DNA from 4 places in the Streptomyces sp. NPDC001663 genome. Region 2 is predicted to be linked to each of the others. Evidence: riboswitches for the same ligand, from Rfam matches in the RefSeq annotation. Region 2 holds a riboswitch; each other region holds the start of a gene.
What was found. A riboswitch is a leader RNA that binds a small molecule or an ion and turns the genes downstream of it on or off. The one in region 2 is predicted to bind cobalamin.
Positions count from the first base shown of each region.

Region 1: it holds a riboswitch for cobalamin, as region 2 does, so the genes downstream of both, metE (5-methyltetrahydropteroyltriglutamate--homocysteine S-methyltransferase) here and ACFY1L_RS28250 (CbtB-domain containing protein) in region 2, are expected to answer to the same signal.
Region 3: it holds a riboswitch for cobalamin, as region 2 does, so the genes downstream of both, ACFY1L_RS43855 (cobalamin biosynthesis protein) here and ACFY1L_RS28250 (CbtB-domain containing protein) in region 2, are expected to answer to the same signal.
Region 4: it holds a riboswitch for cobalamin, as region 2 does, so the genes downstream of both, ACFY1L_RS39375 (ribonucleoside-diphosphate reductase subunit alpha) here and ACFY1L_RS28250 (CbtB-domain containing protein) in region 2, are expected to answer to the same signal.

Region 1 is NZ_JBIAUR010000027.1:67,924-73,493, forward strand. It holds gene metE (5-methyltetrahydropteroyltriglutamate--homocysteine S-methyltransferase) at 1-1,828, opposite strand, end outside; cobalamin riboswitch at 1,981-2,204, opposite strand; gene ACFY1L_RS51600 (3-hydroxybutyryl-CoA dehydrogenase) at 2,202-3,065, opposite strand; gene aceB (malate synthase A) at 3,062-4,648, opposite strand; gene aceA (isocitrate lyase) at 4,674-5,570, opposite strand, start outside.
Region 2 is NZ_JBIAUR010000009.1:115,003-120,572, reverse strand. It holds gene ACFY1L_RS28265 (DUF6479 family protein) at 82-402, opposite strand; gene ACFY1L_RS28260 (ferredoxin) at 466-885, shown strand; gene ACFY1L_RS28255 (histidine phosphatase family protein) at 967-1,542, opposite strand; cobalamin riboswitch at 1,643-1,791, shown strand; gene ACFY1L_RS28250 (CbtB-domain containing protein) at 1,827-2,048, shown strand; gene ACFY1L_RS28245 (CbtA family protein) at 2,072-2,836, shown strand; gene ACFY1L_RS28240 (acyl-CoA dehydrogenase family protein) at 3,006-4,184, shown strand; gene ACFY1L_RS28235 (oxygenase MpaB family protein) at 4,254-5,051, shown strand; gene ACFY1L_RS28230 (tetratricopeptide repeat protein) at 5,114-5,570, shown strand, end outside.
Region 3 is NZ_JBIAUR010000018.1:189,960-195,529, forward strand. It holds gene ACFY1L_RS43850 (cobyric acid synthase) at 1-1,018, opposite strand, end outside; gene ACFY1L_RS43855 (cobalamin biosynthesis protein) at 1,015-1,953, opposite strand; cobalamin riboswitch at 2,053-2,195, opposite strand; gene ACFY1L_RS43860 (hypothetical protein) at 2,331-2,558, opposite strand; gene ACFY1L_RS43865 (anion permease) at 2,593-3,840, opposite strand; gene ACFY1L_RS43870 (lysozyme) at 3,994-4,743, opposite strand; gene ACFY1L_RS43875 (class II aldolase/adducin family protein) at 4,940-5,570, shown strand, end outside.
Region 4 is NZ_JBIAUR010000015.1:71,579-77,148, forward strand. It holds gene ACFY1L_RS39375 (ribonucleoside-diphosphate reductase subunit alpha) at 1-2,126, opposite strand, end outside; cobalamin riboswitch at 2,250-2,386, opposite strand; gene ACFY1L_RS39380 (GNAT family N-acetyltransferase) at 2,443-2,946, opposite strand; gene ACFY1L_RS39385 (NACHT domain-containing protein) at 3,103-5,570, shown strand, end outside.

The sequences.
Region 1 (5,570 bases), on a different contig from region 2:
CCGAAGTGCCCGCCGTCTCGAGGTCGTTGACCTCGTCGCGCAGGGCGAGGGCGACCTGCCGGGCGGTCTCCGCGAGGGGCTGGTCGTCGCGGACGAAGGACCAGGCCAGCATCGTGACCGGACCGGTGAGCATGCCCTTGACCGGGCGCGCGGTGAGGGACTGGGCGTACGTCGTCCAGCGCACCGTCATCGGCTCGGGCCGGGAGATGTCGCCGGCGAGGATCGGCGGACGGACGTAACGGGTGCCGTAGGACTGCACCCAGCCGTGCTGCGTGGCCAGGTAGCCGGTGAGCTGCTCGGCGAAGTACTGCACCATGTCGTTGCGTTCGGGCTCGCCGTGCACGAGGACGTCCAGGCCGATCTTCTCCTGGAAGGCGATCACCTCGCCGATCTCCGCCCTGATGCGCTCCTCGTATCCGGCGGTGTCGATCCGTCCGGCCGTCAAGTCGGCGCGGGCTGTGCGCAGTTCGGCCGTCTGCGGGAACGAGCCGATGGTCGTGGTCGGCAGGACGGGCAGACGCAGGTGGGCGCGCTGGGCGACGGCCCGTTCGGCGTACGGCCGGGAGCGGCGCGCGTCGGCGTCCGTGACGGCGGCGCTGCGGGCCCGAACGGCGGGGGCGCGGGTGATCGGCGACCCGGCGCGGGAGGCCAGGTCGGCGCGGTTCGCGGCCAGTTGGGCGGCGATGGTGTCGGTGCCGTGGGCCAGGCCGCGGGCCAGCGTGACGATCTCGGCCGTCTTCTGCCGGGCGAAGGCGAGCCAGCGGGCGATCTGCGGTTCGATGTCGCGCTCGGCGCCGGCGTCGAGCGGCACGTGCAGCAGGGAGCAGGAGGCGGCCACGTCGACCCGGTCGGCGAGTCCAAGGAGCGTGGCCAGCGTGGACAGGGACCGGCCCAGGTCGTTGATCCACACGTTGCGGCCGTCCACGATGCCCGCGACCAGCCGCTTGCCGGACAGGCCGCCGATCGCGGCGAGATCGTCCAGGTTGGCCACGGCCGGTCCGGTGAAGTCCAGCGCGAGCCCGTCGACCGGCGCCTTGGCCAGGACGGGCAGGGCCTCACCCAGCCGGTCGAAGTAGGAGGCGATGAGCAGCTTCGGACGGTCGGTGCGGGCGCCCAGGTCGCGGTAGGCGCGGGCGGCGGCATTCAGTTCGGCCGGGGTGCGGTCCTGGACGAGGGCCGGCTCGTCCAGCTGCACCCACTCGGCGCCGGCGGCCCGCAGATCGGCGAGGACGTCGGCGTAGACGGGCAGCAGCCGGTCCAGCAGCGTCAGCGGTTCGAAGTCCGCGGCCACGCCCGGCGCGGGCTTGGCGAGCAGCAGATACGTGACCGGGCCGACCAGCACCGGCCTGGGCGTCAGCCCGAGGGCCAGCGCCTCCGTCAACTCGCCGACCTGCTTGGCCGAGTCGGCCGTGAACACCGTGTCCGGGCCCAACTCGGGCACCAGATAGTGGTAGTTGGTGTCGAACCACTTCGTCATCTCCAGCGGCGCCACGTCCTGCGTGCCGCGGGCCATGGCGAAGTAGCCGTCGAGCGCGTCGGCCTCGACCGCGGCACGGTGGCGTGCCGGGACGGCGCCGAGCATGACGGTGGTGTCCAGGACGTGGTCGTAGTACGAGAAGTCACCGGTCGGCACCTCGTGGACGCCTGCGTCGGCCAGCTCCCGCCAGTTCGCGCGGCGCAGTTCGGCGGCCGTGCGGTGGAGGGCGTCGGCGGTGACGCGGCCCTTCCAGTAGCCCTCGATCGCCTTCTTCAGTTCCCGGTTCGGGCCCTGGCGGGGGTAGCCGTACACGGTGGCCCGTGCTGCCGCGGCTGCGGACTTCGCTGTCACGAGACTCTCCTTCGCGAGCTCTGTTCGTCGAACGACCCCGGCGACGGGGTGAGGACGCGAAGGAACGGCCAACGGGCGACGACACGCGGCGCGTGCCTGCCCGTTGTGCTCGCCGACCGCCCTCGAGGTCACCGGAATCTCCGCGCACGAGTGGGTCGTACGCGGGCAGTGGCAGGTCTTCGGACTCACGGGCACGCCTCGTGTCGTACGAGGCACCTACTGGCCGTCGCTTCCCGGGCCCGGACGTCCGGATCCAGTGCGTATGACGGCGGTCGTTCCCGCTCACCGCTGCGGGGCAGTCCCGGATTCCCACCGGGTTCCCTCTTGCGACGCGCCTGCCTGGTGGGCAGGGCGAACCAGCTGCACAGCCAGCTTATACATACGTGTGGAAGCCGCGGCCGGACTTCCGACCCAACAGGCCCGCCTGGACCATGCGTTGGAGCAGCGGCGGCGGGGCGTACAGCGGTTCCCTGAACTCCTCGTACAGCGACTCGGCGATGGCGGCGACGGTGTCCAGGCCGATCAGGTCGGCCAGCCGCAGCGGCCCCATCGGGTGGGCGCAGCCCCGCTCCATGCCGGCGTCGATGTCGGCGGCGGTGGCGAAGCCGGACTCGGCCATGCGGATCGCGGACAGCAGGTACGGCACGAGCAGGGCGTTGACGACGAAGCCGGCGCGGTCACGGGAGCGGATCGCCGTCCTGCCGAGGATTGCCGTCACGAACTCCTCGGCCGTCGCGGCCACTTCGGGACGGGTGTGCAGCGAGGTGACGACCTCGACGAGGGGCATGACCGGTACGGGGTTGAAGAAGTGCAGCCCGAGGACGCGATCGGTGCGGGACGTGGCCATGGCCAGGCGCATCACGGGGATGGCGGAGGTGTTGGTGGCCAGGATCGCCTCCGGATCCTCGATGATCTTGTCGAGGGCGGAGAAGATCTCCGTCTTCGCGTCGGGGTTCTCGGTGACGGCCTCGACCACGAGTTGACGGTCGGCGAGGTCTTCGAGGCTGCCGGTGAAGGCGATTCGGGTGAGGGCCACCCGTGCTTCCGCCGGGTCGAGCTTGCCGTGCCGCACGGAGCGGTCAAGCGAGGCGGCCACGCGATCGTGTGCGGCCTGCGCGGCCAGGGCGTCCGCCTCGCACACGACGGTGTCCAGCCCGGCCCGGGCGCACACCTCGGCGATACCGGCACCCATCTGTCCGCCGCCGACCACGCCGACGCGCCGGATGTCCCGGCTCATGACCGAGCCTCCGGGTGCCGGACGAGGTGGCGGGTGTAGGCGTCCGCGGTGAAGAAGAGCGGCAACTCCGGTTGCAGGGCCGTCCGTTCGAAGATCGCCCGTATTTCGTCGAGCTTCGCCCAGGGATGCTCGGCGCCCAGGGCCGTCAGCTCGTCGTCGAGCAGCCGTAGCACCGTCTCGCGGTCCACGACACGGTGCCGCAGCCACTGCCAGATCTGCACGCGGGCCAGCTCCGCGGTTGCCGTGTCCTCCATCAGCCCGTCCAGTTCGACGGCTCCCCGCCCGTGCAGCCAGGCGTCGAGGTAGCGCAGCGCGACGGCGACAGCCGTGCGCACCCCTTCCGGTGTGGGCGGGCCGGCGATCCGGCCCACGGACAGCAGGTCGGCGGCGGACACCTCCACGTCGTCCCGGTTGCGCGCGATCTGGTGCGGGCGGTGGCCCAGGACGCCGTCGAAGACCTCGCGGCAGACCGGGACGAGGCCGGGGTGCGAGACCCAGGAGCCGTCGAATCCGGCCTCGGCCTCGCGCTCCTTGTCCAGCCGCACCTCGGCGAGAGCGGCGGGATCCCGTCCGGGCAGGTTTGCTGCCATGCCCCCGATGGCGTGGGCGCCGCGCCGATGGCAGGTGCGCACCAGCAGCTCGGTGTAGGCGCGCAGGAACGGGGCGGTCATCGTCACCTTCGACCGGTCCGGCAGCAGGAAGTCGCTGCGATGCCCGAAGGTCTTGACGAGGCTGAACAGGTAGTCCCAGCGGCCCGCGTTGAGCCCGGCGCTGTGCTCGCGCAGCTCATGGAGGATCTCCTCCATCTCGAAGGCGGCGGTGATCGTCTCGATGAGGACGGTGGCCCGCACGGTGCCGCGCGGGATGCCGAGCAGCTCCTGGGCGAGGACGAACACGTCGTTCCACAGCCGGGCTTCGTAGCGGTTCTCCAGCTTCGGCAGGTAGAAGTACGGCCCTGCCCCGGCGTCGATCTGCCGCTGGGCGCAGTGGAAGAAGTACAGCCCGAAGTCCACCAGCGCGGCGGGCACGGGCCCGCCGTCGAACTCCAGGTGCTCCTCCGTCAGATGCCAGCCGCGCGGACGGACCACGATCGTGGCCAGGCGGTCGGGTGCGCCGAGCCGGTACTCCCTGCCCTCCGGAGTGGTGAAGTCGATCCGGCGCTCGACGGCGTCGAGCAGGCAGAGTTGGCCGCCGATGATGTTCCCCCAGGTGGGGGAGGTGGCGTCCGCGAAGTCCGCCATCCACACCCGCGCACCGGAGTTGAGCGCGTTGACGGCGATACGGCGGTTCGGCGGGCCGGTGATCTCCACCCGGCGGTCCGCCAGGCCGGGCGGGGGCGGCGCCACGCACCACTCGGGGTCGGCGCGGACGGCGGAGGTGACCATGGGGAAGTCGAGCGGGGAGCCCGCCGCGAGGCGTATCGCCTGCCGGCGGCGCTCCTTCAGCAGTCCTGGACGACGCTCGCCGAAGGCGGCGGCCAGCCGGCCGACGAAGTCGAGGGCGGCGGGCGTGAGGATCTCGTCATGGCGTTCGCCCGGTGCCGCGAGGACCCGGGCGCGATGGGTCAGTGCGCTGGTGGACATCAGGTTCTCCTCGGGTGGGGGCGGCCTAGTGGAACTGCTCTTCCTCCGTGGAACCGGTCAGCGCGGTCGTCGAGGAGGCCGGGTTGACGGCGGTGGAGACCAGGTCGAAGTAGCCGGTGCCGACCTCGCGTTGGTGACGCACGGCGGTGAAGCCGTGCTGCTGCGCGGCGAACTCCCGCTCCTGGAGGTCGACATAGGCGGTCATGCCGTGCTCGGCATAGCCGCGGGCCAGGTCGAACATGCCGTGGTTGAGGGAGTGGAAGCCGGCCAGGGTGATGAACTGGAACTTGTAGCCCATTGCCCCCAACTCCCGCTGGAACTTGGCGATCCGGTCGTCGTCCAGCGCGGCCTTCCAGTTGAAGGAGGGCGAGCAGTTGTAGGCCAGCATCCGGTCGGGATACCGCGCGCGGATCGCCTCGGCGAACTCGCGGGCCTGGGCCAGGTCCGGGGTGCCGGTCTCCATCCACAGCAGATCGGCGTACGGCGCGTACGCCAGCCCGCGGGCGATCACCGGTGCCATCCCGTTCCGCACCCGGTAGAAGCCCTCCGCCGTGCGCTCCCCGGTGACGAACTCGGCGTCCCGCCCGTCGACGTCGCTGGTGAGCAGGTTGGCCGCCAGCGCATCCGTACGGGCGATGATCACGGTGGGTACGTCGGCGATGTCGGCGGCGAGGCGGGCCGCGTTGAGGGTGCGGATGTGCTGTGCGGTCGGCACGAGGACCTTGCCGCCGAGGTGGCCGCACTTCTTCTCGGAGGCCAGCTGGTCCTCGTAGTGGATGCCCGCGGCACCCGCGGCGATCATCGCCCTGGTCAGTTCGAAGGTGTTGAGGGGTCCGCCGAATCCGGCCTCCCCGTCGGCGACGATCGGCGCCAGCCAGTCCGTACGGTCGCCTCCGCCCTCGGCGGTGGCGATCTGGTCGGC
Region 2 (5,570 bases):
TCCCTTCTCCAGGTGATGGAGGGGGCGGGCCCGGCGTCAGCGGGCGCCCGGGCCGCCGCTGCCGAACGACCCGCTGCTGCCCTAGCTCCAGCGCCGCCGCGGCTTGGACGGACCGGTCCGGGTCGGTGAGTTGCCGTGCCCGGGCAGTTCGTGCGGGGTCAGTCGGCGATCGCTGCGCGGCACCTCGTCGGGTTCACGGTTCTCCAGCACCTCGCGGACCGGGCCCTCGTCCGGCAGTCGCGGCTGCTCCTCCGGGCTCGGCGGGCCCGGCTCGCGGCGCCGGATGCGGGCGCCCAGCCAGAACGCGCCGATCAGCAGTGCCACGACCACCAGGCCCGCCACGGCCAGGCCGATCCCCAGTGCGCCGCGGCCTGCGGCGATGTCCATCCATGCGGTACTCATGGGCCCGCGGGTACCCGGGGCGTCCGCCATGAACCTGCCCACCCCGGCCCCACCGCCGTAACCATGGCGAACACCGGGTTTGGCGCGATCGGCAGCGGCTACCCGCAGAGTGTGACATCGACGACCCAGCAGGAGCTCTTCCAGTTCCTGGAGGACCGCTTCGCCTGCGCGCTGGCATGCACCGAGTGCGCACGCGCGTGTGCGCTGCGCGCCGGCCTCGTGGATCCGGACGGCACGGAGGAGCAGGAACTCGTACGACGCAAGGGCATCATGTGCGCGGAGGTGTGCGACGCGACGTGCCGGGTGCTGTCCGAGCAGAACCGCCTGGACGAGGCCGGTATGCGTATCCAGGTGGAGTGGTGCCGCACGGTGTGCCTGGAGTGCGCGCACGTCTTCGACCGGCAGCCGGGTGCCGAGGACGGCGCGAAGGCCTGCCGGGAGTGCGCCCAGGCGTGCACGGACTTCCTCGACACGCTGAACTGACGCCCACTGACGTTCCTGGAGACGGTGCATCGACGCCCACGGTGGGGCGCGGATCCGCCCGGCGCCGCAGTGAACCGGCGCTCACTCCGCGGTGCCGAGCGGCCGGCCGAGCCGTACGTTCCACCGCCCCGCCCTGCCGCTGAGCTCCACGGCGGCCAGCGGCGGGACGTCGGCGCGCCAGAACGACGACTCCGGCGCGCCGAGCGCCCGTACCACCGCGGCCCGTACGACCTCGGGCTCGACCACGGCCACGCTCGCACCCGCCGACTGCCCGGCCGTCTCCAGCCAGCCCGCCACCCGGTCGCACAGCGCCCGCACCGACTCACCGCCGTGCGGCGCCGAACCGGGATCCGACAGCCACCGGGCCAGTCCCTCGGGATCCCGCTCACCGACCTCCGCCAGCGTCGCCCCGCGCCAGCGCCCCGCGTCCAGCCCCGCCAACTCCGGTGCGTCCAGGGCGTCCAGCCCGAGCGCACCGGCCGTCTCACGGCAGCGCACGGTGGGGGAGGACCAGGCCCGCTCGACCGCGGGGACCGTACCGGCGGCGGCCTGCGCCTGCCGCAGTCCGGCCGCGTCCAGGGAGCAGCCGTCGTCGAAGCGGGCCTGTCTCAGCGCCGCGGTGATCGCGGGTGAGATCAAGATCACTCGGCTCGTCATGCGCCCACTCCCGCGCTCAACACCCTTGTCCAGCCCCTCGATTCGGCGGCGAAAGCGGTTCCCAGGGCGCTCGCCGCACTTCCGTGCGCTCTTGGCCGCGCCTCCGCTTCGCGGTACCGTCTCGTCGATATTGACGACGGCACAGCGGAAGCCGGTGGGAATCCGGCACGGTCGCGCCACTGTAATGCCCTGCACGCACCCTGGGTGCGCGCCGGGCGAGTCAGACCCGCCCGTCGTCCTGTGCACCACCGAGACGGGACGCGAGTTCCCCAGGAGGGCCTGCCATGGCGCAGTCTGTCGCTCAGCCGACCACCACCCCCACCGCCGTACCGGCGAAGCTGCCGATCGGTGCGATCGTCCCCTGGGCGGTCTTCTTCGGCATCCTGATGCTGGTCCTGCTCTACTTCGTCGGCGCCGAGCAGGGCGCCACCTCCGTGATGAGTGGAGAGAACGTCCACGAGTGGGTGCACGACGCCCGCCACCTGCTCGGTTTCCCCTGCCACTGACGGCCGGGGAGAACGCACAGCCCATGAACTCGGCAACCGTCCGCAACCTCCTGGTGCGTGGCATGCTCGCGGGACTCGCCGCGGGCCTGCTCGCCCTCGTCGTCGCCTACTTCCTCGGTGAACCGCGCGTCGACGCGGCCATCGCCTACGAGGAGGCGCACTCCCACGAGCACGGCGTCGAAGCCGTCAGCCGCACGATGCAGTCCACCGCGGGTCTGTCCACCGGTGTCCTCGTCTACGGCATCGCGTTCGGCGGCATCGCCGCGCTCGCGTACTGCTTCGCGCTGGGCCGGATCGGCCGCTTCGGGCCGCGCGCGAGCGCGCTGCTCCTGGCGGCCGCCGGCCTGATCGCCGTGTACGTCGTGCCGTTCCTGAAGTACCCGGCCAACCCGCCGTCCGTCGGCGACCCCGACACCATCGGCAAGCGCACCACGCTGTACTTCCTGATGATGGCGCTCAGCGTGCTGCTCGCCGTCGCCACCGTGATCCTGGGCAAACGCCTCGCGCCGCGCCTGGGCAACTGGAACGCCACGCTCGTCGCAGGAGCCTTCTTCCTTCTCGTCGTCGGGCTGGCGTACGCGTTCCTGCCCGCGATCAACGAGGTCCCGAAGGACTTCTCGGCCACCCTGCTGTGGCAGTTCCGCCTGGCGGCCCTGGCCGTCCAGGCGACTCTGTGGACCTCCTTCGGGCTGGTCTTCGGATTGCTGGCGGAGCGTCTGCTGGCCCCGAAAGGGGCCGAGTCGTCGGTAACCCGGGCCGAGGCCCGGGCAACTCCTGTCGCGCACTGAGCACTTCAGCCGCGCACTGAACAGTTCAACGAAAGGGGTCCCCGGACGACGGCCGGGGGCCCTTTTCCGTATGCCGCGCCAATCCCCGATGCACCGGGCCATTCCCAATTTCTGAAACACGTTCTACGGTGTGCGCCGTCAGGACCGGTCCCGGGAGCCTGGAGGCGCCGTGCACCTCGAATACACGCCCGAGCAGCAGCGGCTGCGCACCGAACTGCGCGCGTACTTCGCCGAGTTGGTGCCCGACAACTCCTATGCCCGGCACGGCGACCCGGCGGCCCAGAAGCGCTTCTACCGCGAGACCATCCGGCGCCTGGGCACGGACGGCTGGCTCGGCGTGGGCTGGCCCGAGGAGTACGGCGGGCGTGGGCTCACGGCGATGGAACAGTTCATCTTCTTCGACGAGGCCGCCCAGGCCGGCGTCCCGCTGCCGCTGATGGCGCTCAACACGGTCGGGCCGACGATCATGCAGTTCGGCACCGACGAGCAGAAGGCCTACTTCCTGCCGAAGGTCCTCTCCGGCGAGATCGACTTCGCGATCGGCTACAGCGAACCCGACGCGGGCACCGACCTCGCATCCCTCAAGACGCGCGCGGTGCGCGACGGCGACGAGTACGTCGTCAACGGCCAGAAGATCTGGACGACCAACGGCGACACCGCGGACTGGGTGTGGCTGGCGACCCGCACCGACCCGGACGCCCCGCCGCACAAGGGCATCACCATGCTGCTCGTCCCGACCACCGACCCCGGCTACTCCTGCACTCTCATCAACACCCTCGCCTCCCACGACACCACGGCCAGCTACTACGAGAACATCCGCGTCCCCGTCTCCCGCCGGGTCGGCGCCGAGAACCAGGGCTGGCGGCTGATCACCAACCAGCTCAACCACGAGCGCGTCACCCTCGCCGCCCACGGCACGATGGCCATCCGCGCCCTGCAGGACGTGCAGCGCTGGGCCACCGAGACCAAGCTCGCCGACGGCCGCCGCGTGCTCGACCTGCCCTGGGTGCGTCGCCGCCTCGCCCAGACCCACACCAAACTCGACGCGATGAAACTCCTCAACTGGCAGATGGTGAACGCCGCCCAGAACGGCACCCTCACCCCTCAGGACGCCTCCGCGGTCAAGGTCTACGGCTCCGAGGCCCGACGGGATGCCTACGCCTGGCTCATGGAGATCGTCGCCGCGGCGGGAGCCCTCAAGGAGGGCTCGACGGGCGCGGTCCTCCACGGCGAACTGGAACGCGGCTACCGCTCGGCGGTCATCTTCACCTTCGGCGGCGGCAACAACGAGATCCAGCGGGAGATCATCTCGTGGATCGGTCTGGGGATGCCGAGGGTACGGCGATAGCCTGCAGAGGTGACGGACATCCAGGCAGGAGACCCCGGGCTGTTCGGACCGTCCTCGGTGACCTGGCAGATGCACGGCGACCCCATGATGTGGGTCGCCGGCGTCCGCGCGCTCTACCTCCAGGCGCTGCACCCCCGGGCGGTGCGCGGCGTGATGCAGAACTCCGACTTCCGGCGTGACGCCTGGGGCCGGCTGATGCGCACCGCCAACTTCGTCGGCACCACGACGTACGGCACCAGCGAGGCCGCCGAGCGGGCCGGCGCCCGCGTCCGGAAGATCCACAGCATGCTGTCGGCGACCGATCCCGGCACGGGGGAGCAGTACGGCGTCGACGAACCGGAACTGCTGCTGTGGGTGCACTGCGCCGAGATCGACTCCTACCTCCAGGTCGCCCGCCGCTCCGGCTTCCGTCTCACCGACGCCGAGGCCGACCGCTACATCGGCGAACACCGCGTCAGCGCCCGCCTGGTGGGCCTCGACCCCGACGCCGTACCCGCCGACCAGCAGGAGATGGCCGCCTACTTCGACAAGGTCCGACCCGAACTCGCCGTCGGACCCGAGGCACGCGAAGTGGACGACTTCCTCCTCCGCCCCCCGACGCACTTCCTCCTCGTCCCGGCGCGCGAGGTGCTGTGGCGGCGCGTGGCACAGCTGGCGTACGCCGCCCTGCCGCCGTACGCCCACGAGCTGTACGGCAGACCGGCCCCGAAACCCGACACGGTCACCCTGCAACTGCGTGCCACGGGCAACCTACTTCGCTGCATTCCCGCACGTGTGCGCTGGCAACTCCCGCCCAAACACATCCTCCGCGCCATGTCACGGCTCGGCCCCGGCTCCCGCCCGGCACCGTACAAACTCGGACGATAGCTCGCCATACTGGACGAGCCAGGGGTGGGCGGGGCGAACAGTTACGGGGGCGATCGCAGAAGATGGGGGACAGCAGGCTGATCCAGGGCCGGTACCGGCTGCTCGATCTGATCGGGCGGGGCGGTATGGGCGAGGTGTGGCGGGCCCGCGACGAGTCCCTCGGCCGGCATGTCGCCGTGAAGTGCCTCAAGCCCCTCGGCCCGCACCACGACCAGTCCTTCACCCGCGTCCTGCGCGAGCGCTTCCGCCGCGAGGCCCGCGTGGCCGCAGCCCTGTCGCACCGCGGGGTGACCGTCGTCCACGACTTCGGCGAGTCCGACGGCATCCTCTACCTGGTGATGGAGCTGCTGGAGGGCCGCAACCTCTCCCAGCTCATGGAGGACAACAAGCACCACCCGCTGCCCGTCGGGGACGTTGTGGAGATCGCCGACCAGGTCGCCTCCGCCCTCGCCTACACCCACCAGCAGGGCATCGTGCACCGCGACCTGAAACCCGCCAACATCATGCGGCTGACCGACG
Region 3 (5,570 bases), on a different contig from region 2:
CGAGCACGGGCCGCTGCTCGGCGGCCCTGCGCACGAGGGCCTCCGCAAGACCGCGCTCCCGCAGCCACTCCAGCGCGCGGACGGTCCCCCGGGTCCCCGGAACGACGACGAGGTCGGCGTCGGCCAGCTCCTCGGGCCGGTCCACGAACCGCACCACCACACCCGGTTCGGCGGCCAGGGCGTCCACGTCGGTGAAGTTGGACATCAGCGGAATCGCGCAGACCGCGACCCGCAGCACGTCCTCCCCGACCGGCGGGGCGACGTTCGACTCCCGCACCGTCCCGCGAAGGGAGACCCGCAGCCCGTCCTCCTCGTCGATGCCGAGGCCGTGCCGGAAGGGCAGAACGCCGTAGGTGTACCGCCCGGTGAGCCCGTGCAGCATGTCGAGCCCGGGGTCCAGGAGGCTGACGTCCCCGCGGAACTTGTTGACGAGGAACCCGGCGACAAGCTCCTGGTCCTCGGGCGAGAGCAGTGCGACGGTCCCGAAGAAGGACGCGAAAACACCACCACGGTCGATGTCCCCGACCACGAGCACGGGCAGCCGCGCATTCCGCGCGATCCCCATGTTGACGATGTCCGTCCGCCGCAGATTGATCTCGGCGGGAGAACCGGCCCCCTCACAGATCACCGCGTCATACGTGCCCCGCAATTCGGCGAGACAGTCGAGAACGGTCCCGAGCAGTTTCTGCTGCCGCCCCCCGTGATACCCCCGGGCACTCAGCTCACCGACGGGCTTCCCCATCAGCACGACCTGACTGCTCTGCTCACCACCGGGCTTGAGCAGCACCGGATTCATGAGCGCGGAGGGCTCGATCCGACAGGCCTGCGCCTGCATGGCCTGTGCCCGCCCGATCTCCGCACCCTCGCGCGTCACGAATGAGTTGAGGGACATGTTCTGCGCCTTGAAGGGCGCGACCTTGACCCCCTGCCGCACCAGCCAACGACAGATCCCGGCGGTGACGACACTCTTGCCGGCATCGGAGGTGGTACCGGCAACGAGAAGACCACCGCCGGTCATGACCTGCGTCCCTTCACGAGACGGGCGGCGACACCGACGCCGAGCGCGAGCAGACCGACGCGCCTCGAGAGGCGTACGGCCCGTTCGATGTCCGGTACGGCGACGGTGTGCCCCTGCGCGTTGAGAACGGGCCGGTGCTCGACCCGCCCCCCGTACGACAGGGTCCCGCCGAGCCGTACCCCCAGAGCTCCCGCGAACGAGGCCTCCACGGGCCCGGCGTTGGGGCTCGGATGCTTCCCCGCGTCCGTACGCCAGGCGCGTGCCGCCCCGCGGGGATCGTCACCGGAGACCGTCGCCAGTACGGCGGTCAACCGGGCGCCGGGCCAGCCGGCAACGTCGTCGAGCCGCGCGGACGCCCACCCGAACCGCCGGTACCGGGCCGACTTGTGACCGACCATCGCGTCGAGGGTGTTGACGGCCCGGAAACCGAGCAGCCCCGGCACTCCACCGACGGCCCCCCACACCAGCGCCCCCACCACCGCGTCCGACGTGTTCTCGGCAACGGACTCCACAACCGCCCTGGCGATCCCGTCGGCGTCCAGCGCCTGCGGATCCCGCCCGCACAGATGCGGCAGCCGGGCGCGGGCGGCCTCGACGTCCCCCGCCTCCAGGGCACGCCCGATGCTCCGGGCCTCCCGTGCGAGCGAAGTCCCCCCGACCACGGCCCAGGTGGCGGCGGCGGTCAGCGCTACGGAGGCGGTACGGGAAGGCCGTACGAGAGAAGCGGCCAGGGCGCCGGCAGAGACGGCACCCCCCACGCACACGGCCGTGTGCAGCGCCCCCCACCCCCGGTGGTCCCGCCACAACACCCGCTCCAGGGCACCCGCGGCCCGCCCGAACGCGGCGACCGGATGCCCGCGGCGCGGATCGCCGAGGAGGTGGTCACCGAGAAGGCCGGCGGCGGCGCCGTACGCGAAGACGCGATCGGCACGCATCGGCTCAGCCGGCCGTGGGGTCGGTCAGAGCTCGGGCGTTGAACCTCAACAGGCAGCCGCGCATGGCGATATGTCCTCACTCAGGGTGTCCGCGCCCTGGTTCGACGAGACCGGCGGTGAGAGTTCCTGGCTCCCGGGACTTCCTACCCCGGTGACAGTGGCGGGACCGCGCCGGACTTGCACCGGCTTCCTCTCTTGCCGCCGTAGCTGGCCTCGGCAGTCCACCATGCCCCCGAACGGCAGTCAACTTGCCGTTGACCTGCGACGGGAGAGTGTGCTGAGGCCCACATGCGAGGGTCGCAGTGGTCACGGAAACGCGTGGTGCCGGGACGGATCACCGTCCCGGCACCACACGTGGAGCAACTACGGCCGCAGGCTCAGCCCTTGGCCATGATCAGGTTGATTCCGTACGCCACCGCCGCCGCGCACCCCGCGAAGCACACGTACGCGCCGGTGACCGCGAGGGTCGCCGAGTCGCCCTGTGCCACGGCCCGTTCGCGGCGGGACAGGCCCATGACGCCCAGGGTGAACAGGGCGACGAGGCCCACGGTGACCGCGAGGCTGACGCCGAAGACGGAGCCCAGGGCTGCCCAGTCGATCTTCATGCTGCTTCTCTTCCTTCGTACCGGGTGGGCGGGCTCAGACCGTCGCCGCGGGCGGGGCGGCCGGGTCGGGGGCGGTGGCCGGAGCGGCCGGGGCGGGGATCGTGGCCGTCAGGTCCTCGGTCACGCCCGTGGGCGGCTGGGTCACGGCGGCGATCGCCGTGGTCACCACGCCGGCCGGCTCCTCGGTCTCGTTGACGTTCGAGGCGTCGACGACCTCACGGCGGGAGATCTTCCAGATGGCCGCGCTGGAGCCGATCAGGAAGACGGCGACCACGCCGGTGCCCCAGTCGCCGAGGTCGGTCACGGACTCGGCGAGCGCACCGACCAGGGCGGCGGCCGGCAGCGTCAGGACCCAGGCGACCAGCATCCGGGTCGCCGTGGACCAGCGGACCACGCCGCCCTTGCGGCCGAGGCCCGCGCCCATCACCGAACCGGAGACCGAGTGGGTGGTGGAGAGGGAGAAGCCGAGGTGGGAGGAGGCCAGGATGACCGTGGCCGCGCTGGTCTGGGCGGCGAAGCCCTGCTGCGGCTGGAGGTCGGTCAGGCCCTTGCCCATGGTGCGGATGATGCGCCAGCCGCCGAGCCAGGTGCCGAGCGCGATGGCGAGACCGGCGGAGAGGATGACCCAGGTGGGCGGGTCGGAGTCGGGGGCGACGACGCCGCCGGCGACCAGGGCGAGGGTGATGATGCCCATCGTCTTCTGCGCGTCGTTCGTGCCGTGCGCGAGGGAGACCAGGCCGGCCGAGGCGATCTGGCCGGCGCGGTAGCCCTTCTCGGCGGCCTTGCCGTCGGCCTTCTTGCCCAGGGTGTACGACAGCCGGGTCGCCAGCATCGCGGCGAGGCCCGCCACGATCGGGGCGGCGAGCGCCGGGATGAGCACCTTGGTGACGAGCACGTCGCCGTGGACCGCGCCCATGCCGGCCGAGGCGATGGTGGCACCGATCAGACCGCCCATCAGGGCGTGCGAGGAGCTGGACGGGAGTCCGACGAGCCAGGTCAGCAGGTTCCAGAGGATCGCGCCGACCAGGGCCGCGAATATGACCTCGGGACGTATGCCGTTCTCGTCGACGAGACCCTTGGAGATCGTGTTGGCGACCTCCACGGAGAGGAAGGCGCCCACAAGGTTCAGCGCGGCGGACATGGCCACCGCGACCTTGGGCTTGAGTGCACCGGTCGAGATGGTGGTGGCCATCGCGTTGGCGGTGTCGTGGAAACCGTTCGTGAAATCAAACGCGAGTGCGGTGATCACCACAATCGCGAGGATCAGCGAGAAGTTTTCCATTTACCCAGGCAATCGTTCGTAGTCATCGGTCGGTTGACCGTAGGAAACCTGAGTGAACGGAAGATGAACTGAGGGCGGCTGTGGAGTGTCTGGAACGGGGGGTCGCCGCTCCGCCCGGTTCGGCGGCCCCCCGGGTCCCTCGTTGCCCCTTGGCTAGTAGCCCCGGGCGAACTTCTTCAGCTGGGCCTGGGACCCGTTGAAGAGATTTTGATCACCCGGCAGGCTGCCGCTGTTGTCGTACTGCCAGAAGCTCCAGAACGACCAGCCGGCCGGCAGCGATCCCGCGTCCGCCGAGTTGTGGCGGGCGAGCCACAGTGCGTGGTTGGAGGCGAAGGCGCGGCTGCTGCCGGTGCACGTGTTCCACCAGTGGGTGGTCGTGTAGATCACCGGGCGGCGGCCGGTGAGCCGCTTCACCTCGTTGCTGAACGACTTGATCCAGTTGACCATGCCGGCCTTGCTCAGGCCGTAGCACCTGTGCTTGGCGTCGTACGGGTTGTATTCGATGTCGAGCGCGGGCGGCAGAGTCCAGCCGTCCGCACTCCACGCGCCGCCGTTGCGCACGAAGTAGGCCGCCTGGGTCCGGCCCGAGGACTTGTTCGGCAGCGCGAAGTGGTACGCGCCGCGGATGATGCCGGCGTTGCGGGCGCCGTTGTACTGCTGGCCGAAGTACGGATTGCGGTAGTTGGTGGACTCGGTCGCCTTGACGTAGACGAACTTGGCGCCCTTCGCCTTCGCGCTCGACCAGTTGACGTTCTTCTGGTGCGAGGAGACGTCATGTCCCTTCGGCAGGCTCGCGGCCGAGGCCGGCAGCTCGGCGAGCGCGGTCCCCCCGGCGACGAGCGCCGCCACGGAGACCGCGAGGACGCGGTTGCGGCGGCGGGACGGTTTGCGATCACGGGCCATATTTCCCCCCGGAATGGCGACGTGCACGACAAATCAACGGGAGATTACTGGAAGATCGTTGAATGCTGGGCGATCTCAGGCCAAGCACGAGAAGAAAGGGATATGTTCCTATATGTGGTCTTTCGGAGGCCGGTCTTCCGCCCTAAAGTGCCCCGGCCCCGCGGCGGGTTGACGGTGCGCCTGGCAGGATCGCGGCATGGCTGAGCAGCGACGCGACCAGCGGGACGAACGGGATGCGCGGGAGGGTGCACGGGATGTGCCCGAGGGGCGGGGGAGGGGTGTGGGCGCCGAGGAGGCACGCGCCTGGCAGGCCCTCGTCGCCACCGCCCGCCGCACGGTCGCCGACGGCCTCGTCGTCGGCACCTCCGGCAATGTCTCGGTCCGCGTCGGCGACACCGTGCTGGTCACGCCCTCGGGCCTGCCCTACGACCGGCTCACGCCGGACGACGTCACCGGCGTCGACCTCGACGGCCGTCAGGTGCTCGGCACGCTCGTCCCGACGAGCGAACTCCCCATGCACCTCGCCGTCTACCGCACCACCGACGCCCGCGCCGTCGTCCACACCCACGCCGTGCACGCGACCGCCGTCTCGACGCTGGTCCCCGAGCTCCCGGCGATCCACTACATGGCCGGCGCCCTCGGCGGCCCCGTCCGAGTTGCCCCCTATGCGGCATACGGCACCGATGAGTTGGCCGAGAACATGCTCCAGGCCCTCGCCGACCGCACCGCCTGCCTCCTCCAGAACCACGGAACGATGGCCTACGGCACCACCCTCGACCAGGCCTACGACCGCACCGCCCAGCTGGAGTGGATGTGCCGGCTGTGGC
Region 4 (5,570 bases), on a different contig from region 2:
AGGTACGGAGTGCGGGCCGCCGCCATGTCGATCAGACCGCGCTGCGGGATCTCCCACGCCGTGCGGTACAGCGCCCGTACGTCGGCCGGGATCCAGGTGAAGTCCTGCACCGAGCCGTTGGCTTCGCGCAGCGCCTCGCGGGTGCGGGCGTCCCAGACGCCGAGGTCCTTCAGTTCCTTCACCAAGTACGAGTTGACCTGCAGGAATTCACCGGACAGCGTCTCGCGCTTGAAGAGGTTGGACACCTGCGGCTCGATGCACTCGTACACGCCCGCGATCGACGCGATGGTGGCGGTGGGGGCGATCGCGAGGAGGAGCGAGTTGCGCATGCCGACCGCGGCGACACGTTCCCGCAGTGCCGCCCAGCGCTCCGGCCAGGTCGGCTCCACACCGTAGTGGTCGGGGTGCAGGACGCCCCGTGCCGTACGCGTCTTCTCCCAGGCCGGCAGCGGGCCGTTGCGCTCGGCGAGGTCGGCGGAGGCCTCGTACGCGGCGAGCATGATGCGCTCGGCGATACGGGTGGACAGCGCCTTGGCCTCCGGGGAGTCGAAGGGCAGGCGGAGTTTGAAGAAGACGTCCTGCAGGCCCATCGCGCCCAGGCCGACCGGGCGCCAGCGTGCGTTCGACCGGCCCGCCTGCTCGGTCGGGTAGAAGTTGATGTCGACCACGCGGTCCAAGAAGGTGACGGCCGTGCGGACCGTCTCGTCCAGCCGCTCCCAGTCGATGTCCTGACCGGCCACGAACGCCCCCAGGTTCACCGAGCCCAGGTTGCAGACCGCCGTCTCGCCGTCGTCCGTGACCTCCAGGATCTCCGTGCAGAGGTTGGAGGAGTGGACGACATGACCCGGCTCGGCCGTCTGGTTGGCGGTGCGGTTGGCCGCGTCCTTGAAGGTCAGCCAGCCGTTGCCGGTCTGCGCGAGGGTGCGCATCATGCGGCCGTAGAGGTCGCGGGCGGGGATGGTCTTGCGCGCGAGACCCCCGGCCTCGGCCTTCCGGTAGGCCGCGTCGAACTCCTCGCCCCACAGGTCCACCAACTCCGGTACGTCGGCGGGGGAGAAGAGGGACCACAGCTCGTCGGCGTTCACCCGGCGCATGAACTCGTCCGGGATCCAGTGCGCGAGGTTCAGGTTGTGCGTACGGCGGGCGTCCTCACCCGTGTTGTCACGCAGCTCCAGGAACTCCTCGATGTCGGAGTGCCAGGTCTCCAGGTAGACCGCGGCGGCACCCTTGCGCCGGCCGCCCTGGTTCACGGCGGCCACCGAGGCGTCGAGGGTCTTCAGGAACGGGACGATGCCGTTGGAGTGCCCGTTGGTGCCGCGGATCAGCGAACCGCGGCTGCGGATACGGGAGTAGGCGATGCCGATGCCGCCGGCGTGCTTCGAGAGACGGGCGACCTGGTGGTAGCGGTCGTAGATGGAGTCCAGCTCGTCCAGCGGGGAGTCGAGGAGGTAGCAGGACGACATCTGGGGGTGCCGGGTGCCCGAGTTGAAGAGGGTGGGGGAGGAGGGGAGGTAGTCGAGGCGGCTCATCAGGCCGTAGAGCGCGGCGACTTCGTCCACCGACCGGCTGGTGTCGTCCTCGGCGAGGCCGCTCGCGACCCGGAGCATGAAGTGCTGGGGCGTCTCGATGACCTTGCGGGTGATCGGGTGCCGCAGGAGGTAACGGCTGTGGAGGGTGCGCAGGCCGAAGTAGCCGAAGCGGTCGTCGGCCTGGGGGTCGACGAGGGCGTCGAGGCGGTCGGCGTGCACGCGGACGAACTCCGCCGTGCGGTCGGCGATGAGGCCCTCGCGGTGGCCGACGGCGACGGACTCCGTGAACGACGTGACGCCCTGGGAGGCGGCCTCGGCGGCGATGCCGATGGTGAGGAGCCGGGCGGCCAGCCTGCTGTACGCGGGGTCCTCGGAGATGAGGCCGGCGGCCGCTTCCGTGGCCAGTTCGCGCAACTCCGCCTCGTCCGCGCGTGCGGACCGACCGCGCAGTGCGGCCGCGGCGACCCGGCCGGGGTCGGCGTCGGGGAGGTCGGCGGTCAGCTCGGTCAGGGTCCGCAACAGGGCGGTTCCTGGACCGTCTTCGGCCACAGGGGCGGTCGTGGTCGCTGAAGCCGGTTCGGCTGGCGCGATGGTCACGTGGGGCTCTCCCTCGCTCGGCAGTGGGCCTGAGGGAGGGCAGGGGGCAGCACACGAGCGCGCACGGCGTCGCGTCCACCGGCCCACTCCACGAGGCCCGGACGTCGGAGCACCCGGGCCACGGTGGCCGGGCGCACTGTCGGCAGGTCCTCGGACTGACGCTCGTACGTGTGCGAACACGCATGAGTACACCGTTGCGGGACAGTTCCGGATTCGCACCGGATTCCCCTGCGGCGACAGCGAGCATGAGCATACATCTTGTGCCGGGTGGGGGGAGCACCCCCATATGTTGTGTCGCGGCTGACTTCGGAGCGTGTCAGAGCGTCAACTCATAGGTGATCAGCGTGAAGTCGACGCCCGCGATCGGCTTCCAGTCGCGCCCGGGGGCGCGGACGAAACCGGCGCGTTCGTAGATGCGGTGGGCGGTGTGCATGATCGGCTGGGTGGACAGCACGATTCCGGTGCAGCCCTCGGTGGCCCTGGCCCGGTCGACGCAGGCGCGGACGAGGGCCTCTCCGGCGCCCCTGCCCCGGGCTGCCCGGTCGACGGCGAGCATTCGTATCTCGGCCTCTCCGGGGCGCGCGAGGTCCGCCATGGGGCCGCCGGACGGGACGTAGGTGACGCCGCCGAGGAGTTGGCCGCCCTGTGTGGCCACCAGTACGTCGGCTTCGGCCGCCCGCTCGGCGACGTCCTTCAGCTTGTCGAGGTACCAGTCGCTCTCGCCGAAGGTGAGGAGGCCGTCCTGGAGGTAGGCCTGGGCGGTGATCTCGCCGAGGGCCTCGTACTCGCCGGGTGCCACCGGCCGGATCACGATGTCCATGGGCTCGAGTGTGCCGGACGGGTACGACGGCGGGCTCGGGGTTTTCCGCCGAGGGCCGCCGGGTTGCAGGCCGTCCGGGGAGTGCTTCCATGGAGGTAGGCGTCGGCGCCCGCGGATCCCTCCGTTTCGAGAGCCCTTCTCGGAAGGAGACGCACGATGACGAGGGTCGTCCGTCACCCGCCCGGCAGGGAGCGGCCGCGGAACGCGCCGATGGCGACACTGGCTCCGAGGCGAGCGGGCAGCTGGGCCGGACGCGGTTTCGCGGGCCACTGGCACACCCTGACGATCCGTCTGGAGGCCCGCCGCGGCACCGCCCGCCCCAAGAAGTGGCGCCGAGGGATCTCCTACACCAACGTCACCCGGGCCATCTGGCTGGTGGCCCTGCTCGCGGTGCTCGCCTGGTGCGCGGAGGGCCTGTACATCCTGATCACGAGCGATACGACCAGCTTCGAGAAGTGGCGGAAGGACAATCAGGGCTTCGAGACCGCCATGCGCTTCGTCGGCCCGGTGCTCACCGCCTCGATCGCCGCAGCGCTCTTCCTGTTCTGGTGGTACCGCTGGACCAAGCGGCGCTATCTCACCAAGGCACAGGTCGACCCCAGCCGGCTGGTGCCCACCGCCGGACCGGACACCGCCGAGATCGTGGGCCGGGAGGAGATCGCCCAGGTTCTCGCCGAGCGGCTGCGGGAGCGCGACACCCGGCGGCCCTATCTGCTGGTCGGCGGTGTCGGCGTGGGCAAGACCGCCGTCCTGGTGCGGCTCACCGAACTGCTCGCCCGGCAGAACGCCGTGCCCGTGCCGATCCGGCTGCGGGACGCGACCGACGGGACCGACCTGAACTTCGAACGCATGGCCAGGAAGCGTTTCGCCGACGAGGCCCCCCGCGGCATCCTCGCCCGCACCAAGACCGAGCGGGTCTGGCAGCAGCTGCTCGCCGACGACAAGCCGGTCGTCATCGCCGACGGACTGGAAGAGGCTCTCCTCGGCGACGGCCACCAGCAGAACCGGGACAACATCATCCGGCGGGCCATCGAGCGCGCCCACCAGGAGAAACTGCCCCTCGTCATCGCCTCCCGGCCGCACAGCCCGCTGGAGAGCACCTCCGCCGCGATCGTGGAGCTGGAACCGCTCAGCGAGGAGGAGGCCCTGCGCTTCGTCGGGGCGGACGTCCCCGAGACGGACGAGCGGCGCGTGGACTGGATCGTGGAGACGGCGGAGGTGACCGAGTCGCCCGTCTATCTGCAGATCGCCCGCGAACTGCACCGCCACGGCGCCCTGGAGCACGACCGGCCCGACAACGATCCGCAGCACATGAACACCCGCAGCAGGGACCGCGGCACGCTGCGGCTCTGGCTGCTTCAGACGTGGGACGAGGCGCTGTGCGAGGGTCGGCTGCGCGAGGAGGTGGCGCTGGCCCCGCAGGAGCGCCGCGACACCCTCGAGGTAGTCTCCGCCCTGGCGTGCGTCGGACTGCTCCAGGACAAGCTGGAGGTCGGCTTCGGGGAACTGCTCGACTCGGACGTCCATCCCGGTCCGGCGCGGCGCGCACAGGTCCGGGCAGAGCATCTGTGGGCCGGCCGGCGCGGCTTCGACCGGTACGGCAGGCGCGGGAACGTCTTCTCCGAGTGGCACCGACAACAGATCTGGGACGTGCTCTGCGAGCGGCTCGGCGAGGAGGAGAGGCGGCGGCTGCTCGGCGGGAACATGGACCAGTGCCGCGCCGCCCTCGCCCGCTTCGCGAGCAACGCGGACAAACTCGGCCTGGTGGAGGGCTTCGAGCGGAGGGTCCGTTTCCCGCACAGCATCATCCAGGCCTACTTCGGCTACCGCGTCCTGAGCCACCTGGGCGAGCGGGGCGCCGGAGAGCTCGTCGAGCACGCTCTGCAACCGCCCGGCCCCAGCCGCGAACTCCTCATCGCCCTGGTGCTGTTGTCCCGTCGGCGGGCGGCGAGGCTCAGAGCCAGGGCGGGCGGTGTCCGGGCCGAGGCGAAAAGGGAGCTGCAGGAGCTGGTCCGCCGCTCTCCCGTGCGGGGGCACACCCTGGCCCACCGGCTCTGTACGGCCGCGCACCGCCGTACGGACGACCCCAAGGCCCTCGACCTGTACGCGGCCGCCGTGGAGATCGAGAGTGTGGAGGACGATCCCGGTCTGCTCGGCGGCATCCTCGAGAAGGCACGGAGGACCTGGGCCTGTTGCAAAGGGGACCAACGCACCGTCGACGATGCGAAGCTGCGGCTGCTCAAGCAACTCGGAGCCGCGCTGCGGAGCGTCTCCGGCAGGATCGACACCACTCCGCTCTACGAGCGCCTCTTCGAGCTGGGCATCCAGGAACCCTCGTACTCCATCCGCCTGGCCGCCGCCCAGGAGTTCGGCACCGGCGGCAACCCGGCGTTCGCCGTGATCCGCGCGCGGGCCGGGCTGAACACCGACCCTGTGAAGGAGTACAACGACCGGCTCGGCGAGCTGAAGGCTTGGAAGCGTCAGGAGTACGAGAAATGGGCCGTGCGCATGGCCCGGGCGCGGGCCGCGGGCACGCCGTCACGGGCCGCGGCGTCCGCCCGCATCGGCCGGCTGCAGGACGACCGACGGAACCTCAACCAGGAGTACCGGAAGAAACGGGTCGA